Regions from separate parts of the Exiguobacterium sp. SH3S3 genome, predicted to be linked through region 1. Evidence: a T-box and tRNA genes for the amino acid it is inferred to sense, from the RefSeq annotation. Region 1 holds a T-box; the other holds one or more tRNA genes.
What was found. The T-box of region 1 lies ahead of ileS (isoleucine--tRNA ligase). A T-box ahead of a tRNA ligase gene usually reads a tRNA of that ligase, here a tRNA-Ile.

Region 1 (10,001 bases):
TGTCCGTTCCTTTGTTGCGTTCAATGATTTCATGGGCGATTCGCGTCAAGGCGCGTCGGATCGCGGCTTCGTCTAGTATGGTCGAGCGTTTCATATGATTCCTCCTCTCGTAATCTATAAAAAAAGAAGACTTCCTCATCCGGCTGGAAAGGAAGTCTTCACGAAGGCAAACGAGTGCCGTATATGATAGACGGTTGTGGCCGCGGCCACGATCCTTTCACAGCCTCTCTGGACTGGGTTTAAAGGTGTTATGCTTTCTAGACTATAAATCTGAATCGGTTGAAAGTCAACGTGTTTTCTCGATTTTGTCCAATTTTGCGAGCTCTGCCTCAAAGTCGGTCGGGAGTGCCGCCTCGAACTCGAGCCATTCGTTCGTCCTCGGATGATGGAAGCCGAGCGTGGCTGCATGGAGCGCTTGCCCGTTCAAATCGATCGTCCGACGCGGTCCGTATTTCGGGTCTCCGGCAAGCGGGTGGCCGATATAGCGCATATGGACACGGATTTGATGCGTCCGTCCTGTCTCGAGCTTGCACTCGACGAGCGTGAAGTCTTTGTAGCGTTCGAGCAGACGGAAGTGTGTCACCGCTTCTTTCGCGTTCTTGTCTGTAACCGTCATGCGCTGACGATCGTTCGTGTCGCGCCCGATCGGCGCCTCGATCGATCCGAGCTCATGGACGAGCTCGCCGTGGACGAGTGCGACGTATTCACGTTTGATCGTTCTGTCTTTCAACTGTTGCGCGAGTGACTCGTGCGCCATATCGTTTTTCGCGACCATGAGCAGTCCCGTCGTATCTTTATCGATGCGATGGACGATACCCGGACGCTTCACCCCATTGATGCCTGAGAGGTCGTCACAGTGATACAACAGCGCGTTGACGAGCGTGCCAGACGTATGACCGGCCGCAGGGTGCACGACCATGCCACGTGCTTTGTTGACGACGATGACATCCTCGTCCTCGAACACGACGTCGAGCGGAATATGTTCGGCGAGGACTTGGAGTTCGACGGCTTCTGGCACCGTCACGACGACTTCGTCCCCTTCTTGCAGTTTATAGTTCGGCTTCACGACTTGACCGTTGACGAGCAGGTCCCCCGCCTTGATCCAGTCTTGGATTTGCGAACGTGACCAGTCACTTCGTTCGCTCATCCATTTATCGATCCGTGCCTTTTCTTCGGCGACAAATGTGTAAGTTTCCATTACGATTGTCCCCTTTCTTTGTTTAATTTTTCTTCGAACAAGACGCCGATGATCATAAAGATGACCCCGAACGTGAGTGCCATATCGGCGACGTTAAAGATTGGGAAGTTGTAGCCAAACGGGTACGTGTCGACGAAGTCGACGACCTCGCCCCGGAACAGACGATCGATAAAGTTGCCGATCGCTCCGGCGAGCAGTAAGCCGATACTGTAGCCGAGCAGTTTGAACCCGTTCACTTCTTTATGCAAGAAGTAGATCAGACCGACGACAACGACGGCGGTGACGACGAAGAAGAACACCATCTGTCCTTCGAGCATGCCCCAGGCCGCGCCTCTGTTGCGGTACGATGTCAAATAGAGCCATCCCGGGATCAATTCGATCGATTGACCGATCGTCATCGTCTGGACGACGATCCATTTCGTCACTTGGTCGAGCAAAATGAGAACGACTGCTAATCCGTAATAACGTTTCATCAAATTCTCCTTTCAAGTCATAAGAAACCGGAGTGGACTGTGCGCCACTCCGGTCCGGCTCATGCGATGACTTCTGTACAGCGCGGGCAAAGTTCTGGATGATCTGCGTTCTGACCAAGTTCGGTCGAGTACGTCCAGCAACGGGCACAAGCGGCACCGTCTGCTTTCGCGACGCTGATCTTCGCCGTCGCGTAGTCGACGTCGGCCGTATCGACGTAGTCGAGTTGTGACACTTGCAGGAGTTGACGAACGTTATCGATCGTGTCGAGCAGCGCTTTCGTCTCACCCTTCGGCGCGACCTGAAGTTTCGCTTCGAGCGGTTTCCCGATCAACTTCTCGCCGCGGGCGATCTCGATCGCTTTCAAGACGTCGTCGCGGAACGTGAGGAATTTCGACCATTTCGCGAGTAATTCCGTCTCTGCTTCCGTGAGCGGCGCCACTTCTTCAAGGTCCGACAAGAAGACGCTATCCGCCGTCTTGGCCGGGATTTCTTGCCAGACTTCGTCCGCCGTATGCGGGAGGACCGGGGCAAGCAGTTTCGTCAACGTGATGACTGCATCATACATGACCGTCTGAACGGCACGACGACGCGCATCGTTTTCACGTTCGATGTAGAGGATGTCTTTCGTGAAGTCGAGATAGAACGACGACAACTCGTTGACACAGAAGTTGTGGCTCATGTGGTAAACAGCCATAAAGTCGAACGTATCGTACGCTTTGACGACTTTCGTCTGAAGTTGTTTCAGCTTCGTCGCCATGAAGCGGTCGGCTTCCGGCATATCTTCGAACGCGACGCGCATCGACGGATCGAACCCGTTCAAGTTACCGAGCAAGAAGCGTAACGTGTTACGGATCTTCCGGTATACTTCTGACACTTGTTTAAAGTTGTCATGCGAGGCGCGGACGTCTGACTGATAGTCGACAGACGCGACCCAAAGACGTACGATTTCAGCGCCGTACTGTTTAACGAGGTCGTTCGGTGCAATCGTGTTGCCGAGCGATTTCGACATCTTCCGGCCGTCGCCGTCAAGGACGAAGCCGTGACTGAGGACGTTGCGATACGGTGCTTTGCCGGTCGTCGCGACTGCAGTCGACAGTGACGAGTTGAACCAACCACGGTATTGGTCCGAACCTTCTAGGTACAGGTCGGCCGGACGGCGCAAGTTGTCGCGCTGTTCGAGCACGCCTGCGTGTGACGAACCTGAATCGAACCAGACGTCCATGATGTCGACTTCTTTACGGAACTCGCCGTTTGGACTGTTCGGATGTGTGAAGCCGGATGGCAACAAGTCTTTCGCTTCGCGCTCGTACCAGACGTTTGATCCGTGCTCATGGAACAAGTTGGCGATATGGTCGATCGTTTCGTTCGTGATGATTTCCGTTCCGTCTTCTGCGTAGAAGATCGGGATCGGCACACCCCATGCCCGCTGACGGCTGATGACCCAGTCGCCACGGTCACGGACCATGTTGAACAGGCGCGTCATGCCCCATTCCGGTACCCAGTTCACTTCTTCGATCTCACGCAACATGTCGCTGCGGAAGTCTTTGATCGAAGCGAACCATTGCGGTGTCGCCCGGAAGATGACCGGCTTTTTCGTACGCCAGTCGTGCGGGTACGAGTGCTTGATGAATTTGAGCTTCAACAAGTTGCCATTTGCTTCGAGCTTCATGCCGATCTCTTTGTTCGCATCTTCATAGAACAGTCCTTCAAAGCCTGGTGCTTCGTCCGTCATATACCCACGGTCGTCGACCGGGCACAACACGTCAAGTCCGTACGCTTGGCCGACACGGTAGTCGTCTTCCCCGTGGCCAGGTGCGATATGGACGCAGCCTGTCGCTTCAGCCGTGACGTGGTCGCCAAGGATGAGGAGTGACGTCCGGTCGTAAAGCGGGTGCTGTACCGTCATGTGTTCGAACTCGCGTCCGTTCCAAGATCCGCTCACTGAGTACTCATCCCAGCCAAGTGCTGTCGTCACTTCTTCGACGAGCGTCTCGGCAACGATATACCCTTTGCCATCATGCTCGATCCGTGTGTATGTCAGCTCATCGCTGACAGCGATCCCGAGGTTGGCCGGAATCGTCCACGGTGTCGTCGTCCAGATGACGAAATGGTCGGTCGTCCCGAGGACGCCTTTGCCATCGACGACTTGGAACGCCACATAGATGGCTGGTGATTTTTTGTCATAGTACTCGATTTCCGCCTCAGCGAGTGCCGATTCAGAAGACGGTGACCAATAGACCGGTTTTTTCCCTTTATAGATGTATCCTTTTTCAGCCATCGTGCCGAACAGGCGGATTTGCGCCGCTTCATATTCAGGCTGGAGCGTGATGTATGGATTGTCAAAGTCAGCGAGCAGTCCGAGACGCTTGAACTGTTCACGTTGTGAGTTCACTTGCTCCATCGCGTAAGCGGCACATTTTTCGCGGAACTCGGCGACAGTCATCTCTTTACGGTTGACGCCTGCTTTTTGAAGCGCGTTCTCGATCGGAAGACCGTGTGTGTCCCAACCTGGGATCATCGGTGATTGATAGCCGTTCAACGACTTGAAACGGACGATGATGTCTTTTAACACTTTGTTGAGTGCATGGCCCATATGGATGTCACCGTTTGCGTACGGAGGTCCGTCATGTAGAATGTATTGCGGCTTTCCTGCATTCTTTTCTTGAACGCGGTTGTATAAGTCCATCTGCTCCCAAGCCTCGTGCATTGCTGGCTCGCGCTTCGGCAAATTTCCACGCATCGCGAATTCTGTATCAGGCATCAATAATGTGTCTTTGTAGTTCATTGAAACTCCTCCTGCATCTTTTTTGAAAAACAAAAAAAACCCGCCCCTAAATAGGGACGAGTTCATCGACTCGCGGTACCACCCTACTAATCTCAAGTAGACCTTGAGACCGCTCTCGGTAACCGATAACGAGGTCAAGCGGTCACGCTTACTCAATTCAGCATGACACTCATAGGGGATACCAAATAAAGTCTTTCTCTTAGGCTTGCACCTTCCCTAAGTCGCTTCGTAGGTGTGACTTTATTGACGTGTCCTAATCAACGTATTGTTTATTATCCGTGATGTTTGTTTGGTGTGACTTCGTCGTCATTATACGCAAGTTCACTCGTATCGTCAAGAACCGTCTGGACAGGCGGCTCTCCGACAATCGTGTCCCATTCGGTACTATTTAGAAGTTCCATCTGTGCGTCGACGAGAACACGGAACCGGGTCCGGTACAGTTCGACTTTTTTCAACATTTGAATGACTTCACGCTCTGCCATCTGCTCTTTACGCGACGCTTCCTCTTCTCGGGCGAGCGCTTCGCGTTCAGCCTGCTTCAAGATGAGGCTGGCTTCTTTGGCCGCATTGGTCTTGACTTCTTCTGCCGCCTCTTGTGCGACGATAATCGATTTATTCAATGTGTCTTCCATCGAGGAGAAGTAGTCAATACGGGCTTGCATATCGTTGACGAGTTCTTCGTACCTTCTATTTTCACGAATCAATAGCTCAAACTCTTTAATGATTTGATCTAAAAATTCATTGACCTCATCGATATCGTACCCGCGAAAACGAGTCGAGAACTCTTTGTTATGAATATCAATCGGTGTCAACGCCATTCGACTTTCCTCCTAAATTCAACGTATGATGCCATACTGGATTTTTATTTTCTCACGCTTTGTCGAGCCGAGGATTGCCGTCAATTTGACACGACCGTAACCCCGGATTGAAACCAAATCGTCTGGTTCGAGTAAAAAACTCGCGTCCGTGATCGCTTTATGATTGACTTTGCAGTCACCATGTTTGACGAGCGCCTGTGCTTTCTGGCGCGACAGACCGAGCACCTCGCTCACGACCGCATCAAAGCGGAGTGAGGAGACGATGCCAAACTCGTCGCTCCATTTGACTTCTGGGACGGTCAAAATCGATGCGGCCGGCACATCAGACAGCCGCACCCGGGCTTTACCGACGCGATCCACGTTCATTTCGATGAATCCAGCCGCATCAGCCGTCGTCGCGAACTGAGCGATCCCGTCAGCGAGGACAACGTCGCCAAACTTTTGCCGCTTCAGGCCCGCGTTAAGAAGCGTGCCTGTCACTTGGCGGTGGGTCAAGTCGACAAACTTCGTCGGATAATCGATTTGAAGAATCTTGACTTCAAAGTCGTTCACGTCGAGCTCATAGTAGTCGGGCGTCAATAAAAGCCGTTTCCGCTCAGCTCCAGGGAAACCGCCGTCCTCGTAGATGGCGAGCCGTTTGCCAACGAGTTGCCTGACGATTTGTTGCTCACGTGGGTCTAAAAAATCCGTCAATTTAAACAAGTAGTTGTCCTCGACTTGTCGCACCCAGTCGAGCACTTGCTCGACAAACGGGCGTTCATTCGGTCGATAATGATCGAAGACGCTCATTTACAGACCGAAAATCGCTCGCACTCCTGCTTGCGCCATACGAAGCACGAACAGGGCGACGATTGGAGAAATGTCGAGCATACCGCCGATTGGCGGGATGATCCGACGGAACGGGTTAAGAAACGGCTCACACAAGTATGTCAAAATTTGTCCGAATTTTGATTCTCTCGCATTCGGGAACCACGATAATAAAATATAGGCAATCAAGACCCAACTATAATATCCAAGAAGCGTAACAATCGTATTGCCTAATGCAGGGATCGCATTTTCCATTCATTTACCACCCTTTACTGTTTAGTTCGTCCTCCGAAATCAAATTCGAAATCGATCCAGTCAATTCGATATTGTTCGGAGCACATAGAATCGTGTTATGTCCAATCGACGTCATCGTTCCTTCTAGGGCGTAAACGACACCCGACAAGAAGTTTACAACTTGACGAGACTGCTCTTTCGACATGCGCTGAAGGTTGACGATGACGGCACGATTTTCTTTCAACTGGTCGCCAATATCTTGTGCCTCGGCAAAGACGCGCGGTTCAGCAAGAACGACTTTCGAACGTTCTTTCTTCTTCGTGTTTAGCGCGACGAGGTTGTTCGATGGTTTCGGACGCTCCTCGGTTTTGACGAGCGCATCAGTCGTCGGTTGAGTGTTCGTCTCTGCGACAGCATACTCTTCCCCTTCATACGCGTGATTCGGATCTTCCTCAAGTCCAAAGAAGTCTTTCATTTTGTTTTTGATTGACATAACGGATTCCTCCTTAGAATATATTATTGCACAAGTACGGTCCCAATACGAACAAACGATGCGCCTTCTTCGATTGCCAACTCGTAGTCGTTAGACATACCCATCGACAATTCGTTGCATGGTGCATGTTCGAAGCGATTTGCCGCGACGCGGTCGCGCAATTCGCGTAAAGCACGGAATGTTTCACGGATCACACCTTCATCTTCTGTGAACGGAGCCATCGTCATCAGTCCGATGACCCGAATATGGCGATACTGTCTACAGTTCTCGATGAACGGGATGACTTCCTCTTTTTCAAGCCCATGTTTTGACGTCTCGCCCGATACGTTCACTTGGACGAAACAATCGATGACACGGTCGGACCGTTTGTCAATCTCTTCGGCGAGCGATAATCGGTCGAGCGAATGGATTGCGGCAACATGATCGATGACTTGTCTCACTTTGCGCGTCTGTAGACTGCCGATAAAATGGAACTTGGCGTCCGACGGCATCGCATTGACTTTCTCGAGCAAGCCTTCCGGACGGTTCTCACCGAAATCTCGGACACCTTCTGCGTAAAGCGCGTTCGCGACGTCGACACCGACCGACTTCGTGACCGCGATGAGCGTCACCGCTGTTTCCGATTGAAGGTTCTCAATATTCTGTCTCACTTGTTTGACGTTATCAGCTATGCTCACAATTTCTTCTCCTTGACGAGGACGGCGGCAAATCGACGCTTTGCGTCTCCGTTCCGATACGAGAAAAAGTCTCGATCGGAAGCGGTCGACAAGTTCGACTGCGTGACGTCCATGTTTCTTTCGACAGCGAGTGTCTCATTGACTCGTTGCAATGACAGATTCGCATGACGTTCTGATTCGTTATACACCGAGGCCGCATATGCTTCGGGCGAGACGGCATTGACGGCATCGAGGACACGGCGGTCGACTTCATAATGCTCGGCCGTGATGGCCGGTCCGACGTACATCTCGATGTCGTGTTCCGGAACCCCGAGCCGAGCGAATGCGTCCGCCATCGAAGACACGATATTTCCGACCGTCCCTTTCCACCCGGCATGAGCCATGCCGATGATTCCGTGATCTTTCGCACAAAAGAACAACGGGACGCAATCGGCGAACACGAGAGCGAGTGGCAAATCGGTAGCGGTCGTGACGAGTCCGTCAGTCGCTTGAATCGCCTCATCGTATCGATAGGCGCCTTTGCCCTTGTCCGCTTCGTCGACGGTCGCGACACGCGTCCCGTGCACTTGATCGGCCCAAACCGAATCGATGAGCGACAAGTTTGCTTCGGTGAAGAAACGTTCCCGGTTGGCAATGACTTGTTCCGCATCATCGCCGACGTGCAAACCGACATTGCCTTCATTGTGTCCATCCGTCCGAGTCGTCACATAAGCCAGATAGCGATACGCCTCGGTTTCCCATGTATGTATGAGTTGCATACCAGTCTCCTTTTTTTAGAAAAAGGGGGTGCCGAGAACGGCACCCCCTGTTGTTTAGTTACGGCGTTGTCTTACGAACGCTGGGATGTTGATCGTCTCGTCTGGGACGTCCCCACCATAGACTGGTCTATGGAAGTTCCCTTCTTCTTGTTGAGCAGGTTCAGTCGGTTTCGGTTGAACTTCTTTGTTCGCCTCAGGCTCCGCTTGTTTCTTCGGTTGCTGAAGGAACGGGTTCGTGCCTTGTGACTCTTCCGCAAACTCAGTCGCGATGACAGTGACGATGATCTCCTCGTTCAAGTTTTCGTTGATGACCGAACCAAAGATCAAGTTCACTTCTTCATCAGCGGCACTTTGAACGATTTGAGCAGCCTCTGTTACTTCATACAAGCTGAGGCTGAGTCCACCTGTAATGTTCATCAAGACACCTTTCGCGCCTTCGATCGAAGACTCGAGCAGTGGAGATGAGATCGCCTTTTTCGCTGCTTCGATGGCACGGTTTTCACCAGTCGCCACACCGACACCCATGAGCGCCGATCCTTTTTCCGTCATGATCGTTTTCACGTCGGCGAAGTCAAGGTTGATCAAACCAGGGATGGCGATCAAGTCTGTGATCCCTTGGACACCTTGGCGAAGCACGTTATCCGCTTCGCGGAACGCTTCGATCATCGGCGTGTTCCGCTCGACGATTTCAAGCAACTTGTCGTTCGGGATGACGATGAGTGTATCGACTTTTTCTTTGAACGCTTGGATTCCGTGTTGCGCATGCTGCATCCGTTTGCGTCCTTCGAACATGAACGGTTTCGTGACGACACCGACTGTGAGCGCTCCGATTTCTTTTGAAATCTCAGCGATGACTGGTGCAGCGCCCGTACCTGTTCCCCCACCCATACCGGCAGTGACGAAGACCATATCGGCACCGTCAAGTGCTTCGATCAATTGCTCACGGCTTTCTTCAGCCGCTTTCTTACCGATGTCCGGGTTCGCACCGGCACCAAGGCCGCGTGTCAATTTAGCGCCAAGCTGAAGCTTGACGTCCGCTTTCGACATATTGAGTGCTTGTGCGTCTGTATTGACCGCGATGAACTCGACACCTTGCACTCCGTGCTCGATCATTCGGTTGACGGCGTTTGAACCACCACCACCGACTCCAATTACTTTAATTTTTGCTACGGCGTCAATCGCCTCATCAAAGTACATCATTTCAGGTATCCCCCTACGTAATTTCCAATTGTTAACACATCATCAGCTTACACGCCAAATAATTTTTCCATTAAACGCCCGAATCCATTTTTAGATTCGCGCTCTGTCGTTTCAGGCTCGTCATCACGATCGATGTCGCGTTCTGTCCCGCCAGTTGGTGTCGGAACAGTCACGCGCTCATCTGGCTTCTCAAGTTGCGACTTCGAGACATGATGGTCGCTCATGAGCACATACTTGAGAACACCGACAGCCGTCGCGTATTTCGGATGTCTGACACCAATCGACGAAGGTTGGTAGAGTCTTGTCTTTTGACCCATGACGCGCGTCGCCAATTCCTGGATGCCAGGCAAGGCAGCCGCTCCGCCACAGAGGAGATAACCTCCGCTGAGCGGTGGAACACCTACCTTTTGCACTCTATTCAACACGAGTGTGAACATTTCCTCTATTCGCGCCTCTAAAACGTAACTAATTTCTGTTTGTGGCTCGAATGCCACTTCCCCATTAATATTCGTAAATGAGAATCCTTCAGAAGCATCCGCCATTTCTTCGAGCGCGAG
Region 2 (10,001 bases), on a different contig from region 1:
CTGCACTGTTGTTCTTCTTTAAAAAAGAGAAGTTTCAACATATGGGTCAAATCATCTTTGGCGCCGGAGCTCTCTTCTACGGTCTTGAACTTATGGGAGATGGCATGCGTCCGCTCCGTACGAGCGAGTACTTCTTCGAACTCACACAATCGATGAGTCAAAACCCGATCCTCGGAGTTGTCGTCGGTACGGTGTTCACGTTGATCGTTCAATCGTCATCAGCGACGATCGGTGTCCTCCAGGAACTATACGCTGGTGGTTCGATCGACTTGAAGGCCGCTCTACCGGTCTTGTTCGGTGATAACATTGGGACGACAATCACAGCGGTTCTCGCTGCACTCGGTGCGTCAGTCGCGGCTCGTCGCGCAGCTGCGGCCCACGTCATCTTTAACTTGGTCGGGACGGCCATGTTCTTGATTATCTTACCGCTCTTTACGCAATACATTTTCTGGATTACAAATTTCCTTAACATTGAGGCGAAGATGCAAATCGCCTTCGCCCACGGTACGTTCAACGTCGCCAACACATTGATCCAGTTCTGGTTCATCGGAACGATTGCTTGGGTCGTGACGAAACTCGTACCAGGCGAAGATTCAATTGTCGATACGAAAGCACAGCACTTGGACCCAATCTTCATTCAACAGTCGCCTTCAATCGCGGTCGAGCAAGCTAAATATGAAGTCATCCGCATGGGTGATTTCGCGAAACTCGGTCTTGATGAGGCACGTTCTTATATGGAGACTGGTGACAAGAAGCACGCGGAAAAATCAGCGCACATTGAAGATGCGTTAAACTCGCTTAACTCTAAAATTACGGATTATCTTGTTCAACTCGCGGCAGTCGATTTGACGGAGCACGAATCACAACAGCATAAGACACTCATGCATGCCATCAACGACATCGAGCGAATCGGTGACCACGTTGAGAACATCATCGAGTTGATCGACTATAAGACGGCGACGCGCATCACGCTCTCGCCGGGAGCCCAAAAAGAGTTGACGGAAATGTATGATCTGACACGGGCCACACTCGAGAAGTCACTCCAAACGCTCGCGAGCGGTGATATGGTCGAGGCGCGTCAAGTCATCGAGATGGAAGCGAAACTCGACATGCTCGAGCGCCAGTTCCGCAAAAATCATGTCGTTCGTTTGAACACAGGTGAATGTGACGGCCAAGCTGGTATGTTCTTCGTCGATATGCTCTCGAACCTTGAGCGGATCGGTGACCATGCGATGAACATCACGGAAATCACACTCGAAGACGCAACGAACGAAGTATCGGTCTAACGTTTCGAAAAAGTTCTGCTACTTAAGTTGTAAGTAGTAGGACTTTTTTTCGTACATATGACTTTTCATTGACAGTGGCGGCTTCATTCAGTATATTATTACTGTATAACAACGTGGCGGTGTAGCTCAGCTGGCTAGAGCGTACGGTTCATACCCGTGAGGTCGTGGGTTCGACTCCCTCCGCCGCTACCAATAAGGACCCTTAGCTCAGCTGGTTAGAGCAGACGGCTCATAACCGTCCGGTCGTAGGTTCAAGTCCTACAGGGTCCATCAAAGACAGCTTTCTGATGAAAGCTGTCTTTTTATTTACATTTTTGTTTTCAAAAGTGAAGACGTGGGTAAATATTCGTTAGCATTTTATTTTTGAAAATTATGAAACGAGGCGAAGTAAGATGGAACGAAATCATACGATGATGCAATTTTTTGAATGGCACGTCCCGGCTGACCAAAAGCATTGGAAGCGATTGAAAGAACGTGCTTCTAAGTTGAAAAAAGCAGGAATCACCGCACTTTGGTTGCCACCTGTCACAAAAGGTCAAAATGATGAGGATACGGGATATGGTGTCTATGATTTGTATGATTTAGGCGAGTTTGATCAAAAAGGGACCATCGCTACAAAATATGGGACGAAGCAAGAGCTGCTTGAGGCGACGAAACACGCCCAAGAGCTCGGGATGCAAGTATATATGGACGTCGTGTTGAACCATAAAGCTGGAGCCGACGCAACCGAGAAGTTCGACGTGTTAGAAGTCGACTCGGAAGACCGGACGAAAGTGTTGTCGGAAGAACCGTTTGAGATCGAAGGGTGGACGAAGTTTGATTATAAAGAACGAAACGATAAGTACTCGTCGTTCAAATGGAACTTCCATCATTTCAACGGTACGGACTATGACGCGGCGAGCGAGCATAGGGGTATCTTCTTCATCTTAGGCGATAACAAAAAATGGAATGACAACGTCGATAGTGAGTTCGGCGTATACGATTATCTGATGTTCGCGAACATTGACTATCATCATCCGGAAGTCCGGGAAGAAGTGTTAAGTTGGGGCAAGTGGTTCATCGAAGAGACGAAATGTGACGGCTTCCGTCTCGATGCGATCAAACATATTAACTATGATTTCGTCAAAGAGTTCAGCCAAACGATGAAAGATGAAAAAGGCGAGAACTTTTACTTGGTCGGTGAGTTTTGGAAGTCAGAGCTCGAAGATTGCCGCGCCTTTTTAGACAATATCGACTATCACGTCGATCTGTTCGACGTGCCGCTCCACTACAATTTGCAACGTGCCTCGATCGAAGGTGCATCGTTTGATTTGCGGACGATTTTTGACGACACGCTCGTCCAGTCCCACCCGTTTCACTCGGTCACGTTCGTCGACAACCATGACTCACAGCCGGCCGAGGCGCTCGAATCATGGGTCAAAGATTGGTTTAAACAAAGTGCTTACGGTCTGATCTTGCTTCGCCGAGACGGTTATCCGTGCGTCTTCTATGGGGATTACTACGGTATCAACGGGCCCCACCCGACTGAAGGGAAGAAACAGGCCATCGATCCGCTTCTGTACGCACGTCGCGAAAAAGCATACGGGCAGCAAGATGATTACTTCGATAACGAGAACGTGATCGGCTGGGTCCGACACGGTAGCGAGGACATCGAGCGCTCAGGTTGTGCCGTCATCATCTCGAATAACGAGGAGGCGGAGAAACGGATGTACGTCGGGGAATATCGTGCCGGGGAGAAATGGGTCGACTTGACGCAGACGATCGATGAAATCATCGAGATTGACGAAGATGGAAAAGGGGTATTTAAAGTAGCGGCAGGATCGATCTCGGTCTGGGCGTTGCCGGACGAAGAGGTGGAATAAGCCTTTACAATTGAGTAAGCCGTCACAAATCTGTTACATTTAAAGCGAACGTTGTTCAAACCAATTTAAAGGGGGATTTTAGTTATGGCTAAATTTGAATTACCACAACTTGATTACGCATACGATGCACTCGAACCACACATTGACGCACGCACGATGGAAATCCACCATTCGAAACACCACAACGCTTACGTCACGAACGTGAACAATGCACTCGAAGGAAAAGATGTAGAGTACTCTTCACTTGAAGACTTGCTCCAAAAACTCGATTCGCTTCCTGCTGACATTCAGACAGCTGTTCGTAACAACGGCGGCGGCCATTGGAACCACTCGTTCTTCTGGAAGTTGTTGAAGAAAAACGAGAACGGGACACCAACGGGCGAACTCGCAACGGCGATCGACGAAGCGTTCGGCAGCTTTGACGCGTTTAAAGATGAGTTCACGAAAGCCGCTACAACTCGTTTCGGTTCAGGTTGGGCTTGGCTCGTCGTCAAAGGCGGCAAGCTCGAAGTCACGTCGACACCGAACCAAGATTCACCGATCATGGAAGGCATCACGCCGATCCTCGGACTCGATGTTTGGGAGCACGCGTACTACTTGAACTATCAAAACCGTCGCCCGGACTACATCCAAGCGTTCTTCCACGTCATCGACTGGGATTACGTCGCGAAGCTTTACGCTGACGCCAAATAATGACACGATCCCGAGATTCGGTTGAATCTCGGGATTTTTTCTACATTTCATTAATTTGTAAACAAATTATGATATAGTGAAAATCGAGTCTGAAAATAGAAATACAGAAAAGTATAATATAGAAGCAACTGAATGTGGAAGGAGATAACTGAATTGGCTAGACACCGTGTGAAAGTGCCGAAAAAACGGCGTAACCACCTTCCGTTACGGTTAAATTTATTGTTCTTTATCGTCTTCATCTTGTTTGCGACGTTGATTTTTCGGTTAGGCGTCGTCCAAATCGTCAACGGAGAGTTGATCGCCCGAGAAGTTCAAAAGACCGAGTCGAGCAAGATCAAGTACGAGGTGCCTCGCGGCAAAATCTACGATCGGAACGGGCAAGTTTTGGCCGACACGATCTCGAACTATTCGGTCATGTACCGTCGCTCCCAAGTGACGAAAACGGAGGAGCGTCTCGATGTTGCGGTCAAACTTGCTAAGATCGTCGACATTCCGGAGAAAGACCGCAAAGTGACCGAACGGGACCGCAAGGACTATTGGATCGCCATCGATCCCGAGCGCTCGCAAGAACGAGTTCAATCGCTTCTCGCCGAGCTGCCGGAAGAAGAGCGGGCCGCCTTGTCGAACCAAGCAGTCGATCAGTTGCTGCTTGATTCAATCACACAAGCAGAGATCACGTTCGATGATGCGACCGAAGAGATCATCGCCATCAAACATAATATGGAGAGCGGGTACGCGTTAGACCCACAAGTCATCAAGATCGGCGCGTCGCCGAAAGAGATGGCTTTGATCGAAGAAAACTTGGAGCTGTTGCCAGGCGTCAGCGTCGAACCGTATTACCAGCGGGCTTATCCGTTCGGTGAAACGTTCCAAAGTTTCCTCGGAAGCTATCGTCAAATCCCGGCCGAGCAACGGGCCTCGTATCAAGCGAAAGGCTACGGGTTGAACGATCGGGTCGGGACGTCTTATCTCGAGCAGCAATATGAAGATATTTTACGCGGGACCCCGGCCTATGACGTTTTCACGACGTATAAAGGTCAACCGGTCGGTGAGCCTACGCGCGTGAGCGGTAATCCCGGAAAAGACATCATCTTGTCGACGGATATCGAATTCCAAAAAGAAGTCGATGAGATCTTGAAGAAGGCGATCCGTGCCGGGCGTTCGGGGAGTCCGCACTTCGACCGGGCTTTCGTTGTCGTCATGAATCCGAAGACGGGCGAGCTGCTCGCTTTGTCTGGCCAAGAGTTAGATCTTGAGACGAACGAGTTTAAAGACGTCTCGACAGGAACCGTGCTCCGGGCGAGCCAAATCGGCTCGACGATCAAAGGGGCGACCGTCGCGTTCGGACTTGAAGAAGAAGTCATCAAGCCGGGCGAATACATTTACGACGCGCCGATCCGCATCGGGTCTTCGCTCAAATCGTCTTACCGGAACATGGGGAACATCAACGACCTCGATGCGCTTGCCATGTCGTCGAACATTTACATGTTCCAGATCGCGCTCAGGCTCGCCGATTATTACTCGACCGGCCAAATCGTCGGTGACAACGTCACTGAGGCGTTCAATACGATGGAGCACTACTATAAACAGTTCGGACTCGGGATCGAGACGGGCATCGATCTTCCTTACGAATCAATCGGTTTCCGGAGCGTACCCGACCGCGTCACACTGTTGATGGATATGTCGATCGGTCAGTTCATCTCGTACACGCCGATCCAACTCGCGCAATATACGTCGACGCTTGCCAACGGCGGATATCGGGTGCAGCCGCATCTGTTAAAAGAGATCATTGAACCGGGATCGCTCGATGAGATGAACAAACAAGTCGTCAGCACGTTCCAGCCGAAAGCGCTGAACAAAGTCGACATCCGCGACGAGTTCATCCAGCGTTCGCGTCAAGGCTTCCGTCAAGGGGTCGAGAGCGGGACGTCACGGATTCTCCAACAGACGGGAGTGACGGCGGCCGGTAAGACCGGGACCGCGCAAGCGATCGCGGAAGGGCCGGACGGTCAAGCGAAGCGAAACGATAAAGGTGAGCCGATCAAGACGCTCAACTCGAACCACGTCGGCTGGGCTCCGTATGACGATCCAGAGATCGCGTGGGCGATCATCATGCCAGGTCTTGAGGCGGAAGGCGTCAACACGCGCGTCGCTCATGACATCATGAAAGCGTATTTTGATTTAGAAGACGTCCAAGCACAGCTCCAGTAAAGAAGTCACTTCGGTGGCTTCTTTTTTTATCTTTACAATTCTTTTACGTTCCGTTTATTTATCGTTAATAGTAGTTTATTAGGATGTTAATTGTAGGACGAAACAACAGACCCGCAACACAAATCAAAGCAAACTCAAGGAGGACGTCAGAAATGTCTTGGATGAAAAAATCAGCTCTATTCGCTTCAATCACTTCGGTGGCCATCGTCGGTGCCGCGTGTGGAAACAATGAAGAAGGAAACGGCGGAGCCGAAGGGGACGCACTTTCAGGTAAAGTCGTCATGGACGGTTCGTCTACCGTATTCCCGATCATGGAAGCGGTCGCTGAAGAGTATTCAGCTGAACAGCCAGACGTTGAAGTAACGGTCGGTGTATCTGGAACGGGCGGCGGCTTCAAACGTTTCGTGACCGGGGAGACAGACTTCTCGAACGCATCACGTGAAATCAAAGAAGAAGAAGCAGCCGAAGCTGAAGCGAACGGCGTCGAATACACAGAAATCGCGGTCGCGCTTGACGGATTGGCGGTTGTCGTCAACCCAGAGAACGATTGGGCCGATGATATCACGATGGATGAGCTTAACAAGATGTGGACAGACAGCAACGTGAAGACATGGAAAGACGTCCGCTCGGACTGGCCGGATGAAGAGATCTCATTCTTCTCACCTGGTAAAGACTCAGGTACGTTCGATTACTTCAACGAAGCAGTTCTCGAAGATACAGACGTTCGCCAAGATGCACAGTTGTCAGAAGACGACAACGTCCTCGTGACGGGTGTTGCCGGAACGAAAGGCGCGATCGGCTTCTTCGGATACGCGTACTACATTGAAAACGAAGGCACGTTGAAAGCGTTGAAAGTAGACGGTGTCGAGCCGACAGCTGAGAACGTGACATCGTTCGAATATCCACTCTCACGTCCAATCTACACGTACGTGAACAACGCATCGATGCAAGAAAAGCCGCAAGTTGTAAACTTCGCACGCTTTATGAACGAAAATGCCGCAGCACTTGCTGAAGAAGTCGGCTACGTCGCGATGGAGCAAGCAAGTTACGATGAGAACGCTAAACTGATTGATGAACTAGCTGGTGAATAAATAGAGCAAATGGCAGAAGGTGAGAGGCTCTCTCGCCTTCTCGCCATGCTTTCTAGTATGAAGAGGTAGGGAGCGATAAACGAGATGAACGAATCAAAAAATGAGTTCTCGATTCGAGAGATGATTAACGCGAATAAGCAAAAAAAATATAGTACGACGAACGTGTTTGATAAGGTCATGCCGTTCTTATTATTCTTGAGCGCATTTGTCTCGGTCGTCACGACGATCGGGATTGCTTTGACGCTCGGTTTCGAACTGTTCAAGTTCTTTGAAAAAGTCCCGGTACGCGACTTCCTCGGCTCGACCGAATGGTACCCGCTCAGTGCGGATCCGAGTTTCGGTGTTTGGGCACTCGTCATGGGCACACTCCAAATCACGCTCATCGCGATGATCGTGGCGGTGCCGCTCGGACTCGCGTCAGCCATTTATTTGAGCGAGTACGCGTCTGAACGGGCCCGTACGATTCTCAAGCCGATCCTTGAAGTCCTCGCCGGTGTTCCGACAATCGTCTTCGGGTTCTTCGCCTTGTCATTCGTCACACCGATCTTGCAGTCGCTCATTCCGGGGTTGAAGATTTATAACGCCCTCAGTCCAGGGATCGTCGTCGGCATCATGATCATCCCGATGATCGCGTCGATTTCGGAAGACGCGATGAGTGCCGTTCCGAAAAAGATTCGTGACGGGGCACTCGGCCTCGGTGCGACACGTCTAGAGGTCGCCCTCAAAGTCGTCATGCCGGCCGCGCTCTCAGGGATCATCGCTTCGATCGTCCTCGGGATGAGTCGAGCGATCGGTGAGACGATGATCGTGACGATCGCGGGTGGGTCGCAACCGAACTTCGAGTTCAACCCGCTCAACGCGATCCAAACGATGACGGCGTATATCGTCCAAATCGCCAAAGGTGATGCTGGTTACGGGACAATCGAATACTACAGTATCTATGCGGTCGGTGCGCTTCTATTCATCTTTACGCTCGTGATGAACTTGTTCGCGAACTGGGTGACGCGCCGCTTCAGAGAGGAGTACTAATATGGCTTTGCCGAACAGTGAGTTCAAGAATACGAAGAACTATATTGACCATGAGACCGTATCGCGACGGATTAAAAGTCGCCTACGATTGAACGAAGTCTTTAAATACATCTTTTTAGCGGGGCTCATCTTCGCCTTGCTCGTCCTATCGACGCTTATTTATGACGTGATCTCAAAAGGTGGCGGCTGGGTCAATCTCGACTTCCTCCGCAACTTCCCGTCACGCCGCGCCGAACAGGCCGGTCTTTATCCGGCTTTGATCGGGACGCTTTGGCTCATGATGCTAATCGTGCCGATGGTGTTTATCGTCGGTGTCGGTGCCGCGATTTACTTGGAAGAGTACGCACCGAAAAACCGGCTCACATCGTTTATCGAAGTGAACATCTCGAACTTGGCGGGTGTCCCGTCGATCGTGTTCGGTTTGCTCGGATTGACGTTCTTTGTCCGGACGGCCGGTCTTGGCAGCTCGGTCATGACGGGGGCGCTGACGCTCGGTCTGATGAGTTTGCCGATCGTCATCGTCGCGTCACAAGAAGCGCTACGGTCCGTTAAGATGGAGCTGCGTCACGCGTCGCTCGCAATGGGTGCCTCGAAATGGCAAACGACGTTCAACGTCGTGTTACCGTCAGCCATTCCAGGGATCATCACCGGGATCATCTTGGCCGTATCCCGGGCCATCGGCGAGACGGCACCGCTCATCATGATCGGAGCGGCGACGTTCATCTCGACGACACCGAACAATGTATTTTCAGATTTTACGGCGCTCCCGATCCAAATTTACAACTGGACGAGCCGTCCGCAAGCTGAATTCCAAAATCTTGCCGCTGCCGGCATCATCGTCTTGATGACAGTGCTCATCACGATGAACTCGGTCGCGATCTATATCCGCAACAAGTATACAAATCGACATTAAGTCGCAGCAGTAAACGAGGAGGACTCTCGAGATGATGAAACAAACAGAGCTTAAAGGAGATCACAACGTGAATACAACGACGACCCAACCGAACGAGACCGTGATGCAAAAAGACAGTGCTTATGTCGTGAACAATTTGAACTTATGGTACGGCGACGATCAAGCATTGATCGACGTCAATCTCGACATTAAGAAAAACGAAGTGACGGCCATCATCGGTCCGTCTGGTTGTGGGAAGTCGACGTTCATCAAGACGTTGAACCGGATGGTCGAACTCGTCCCGACGGTGCGGACGAACGGGGAGATTCTTTACCACGGCCGTAACATCTTTGATCGTGACTATAGAGTCGAAGATCTCCGCACGTCGGTCGGGATGGTGTTCCAGCAGCCAAACCCGTTCCCGAAATCCGTGTACGATAACGTCGCGTACGGACCGCGCACGCACGGGATCAAAAATAAAAAAGTGCTCGACGAGATCGTCGAACGCTCACTGCGCGGCGCCGCGATTTGGGAAGAAGTGAAAGATCGCTTGAACGAGAACGCCTACGGTCTCTCGGGTGGTCAGCAACAGCGCCTTTGTATCGCCCGGACACTTGCCATTGAACCAGACGTCATTCTTATGGACGAGCCGACGTCAGCGCTTGACCCGATCTCGACACTTAAAGTCGAAGAGCTCGTCCAAGAGTTGAAAGAGCAATATTCGATCATCATCGTCACGCACAACATGCAACAGGCAGCACGTGTGTCTGACAAGACGGCGTTCTTCTTGAACGGGGAAGTCGTCGAGTTCGACGCAACCGATAAAATCTTCTCGAATCCAACTGACAAGCGGACTGAAGATTACATTTCTGGCCGGTTCGGTTAAGAGGGGGAGATTACTATGGCACAAAATCGCGCATTTTTTGATGTTAAATTA

Region 2: it has a tRNA-Ile gene. The T-box ahead of ileS (isoleucine--tRNA ligase) is inferred to sense a tRNA for this amino acid. The anticodon was not compared.

Annotation. Positions count from the first base shown of each region.
Region 1 is NZ_SJUU01000001.1:143,600-153,600, reverse strand. It holds gene pyrR (bifunctional pyr operon transcriptional regulator/uracil phosphoribosyltransferase PyrR) at 1-94, opposite strand, end outside; gene EVJ28_RS00765 (RluA family pseudouridine synthase) at 287-1,198, opposite strand; gene lspA (signal peptidase II) at 1,198-1,671, opposite strand; gene ileS (isoleucine--tRNA ligase) at 1,731-4,457, opposite strand; T-box leader at 4,507-4,727, opposite strand; gene EVJ28_RS00750 (DivIVA domain-containing protein) at 4,730-5,275, opposite strand; gene EVJ28_RS00745 (YlmH family RNA-binding protein) at 5,294-6,064, opposite strand; gene EVJ28_RS00740 (YggT family protein) at 6,065-6,337, opposite strand; gene EVJ28_RS00735 (cell division protein SepF) at 6,342-6,809, opposite strand; gene EVJ28_RS00730 (YggS family pyridoxal phosphate-dependent enzyme) at 6,833-7,486, opposite strand; gene pgeF (peptidoglycan editing factor PgeF) at 7,483-8,244, opposite strand; gene ftsZ (cell division protein FtsZ) at 8,299-9,444, opposite strand; gene ftsA (cell division protein FtsA) at 9,492-10,001, opposite strand, start outside.
Region 2 is NZ_SJUU01000004.1:21,221-31,221, forward strand. It holds gene EVJ28_RS04925 (Na/Pi cotransporter family protein) at 1-1,286, shown strand, start outside; tRNA gene EVJ28_RS04930 (tRNA-Met) at 1,402-1,478, shown strand; tRNA gene EVJ28_RS04935 (tRNA-Ile) at 1,483-1,556, shown strand; gene EVJ28_RS04940 (alpha-amylase) at 1,679-3,148, shown strand; gene EVJ28_RS04945 (superoxide dismutase) at 3,233-3,841, shown strand; gene EVJ28_RS04950 (peptidoglycan D,D-transpeptidase FtsI family protein) at 3,995-6,052, shown strand; gene EVJ28_RS04955 (PstS family phosphate ABC transporter substrate-binding protein) at 6,205-7,143, shown strand; gene pstC (phosphate ABC transporter permease subunit PstC) at 7,228-8,172, shown strand; gene pstA (phosphate ABC transporter permease PstA) at 8,174-9,085, shown strand; gene pstB (phosphate ABC transporter ATP-binding protein PstB) at 9,189-9,950, shown strand; gene phoU (phosphate signaling complex protein PhoU) at 9,966-10,001, shown strand, end outside.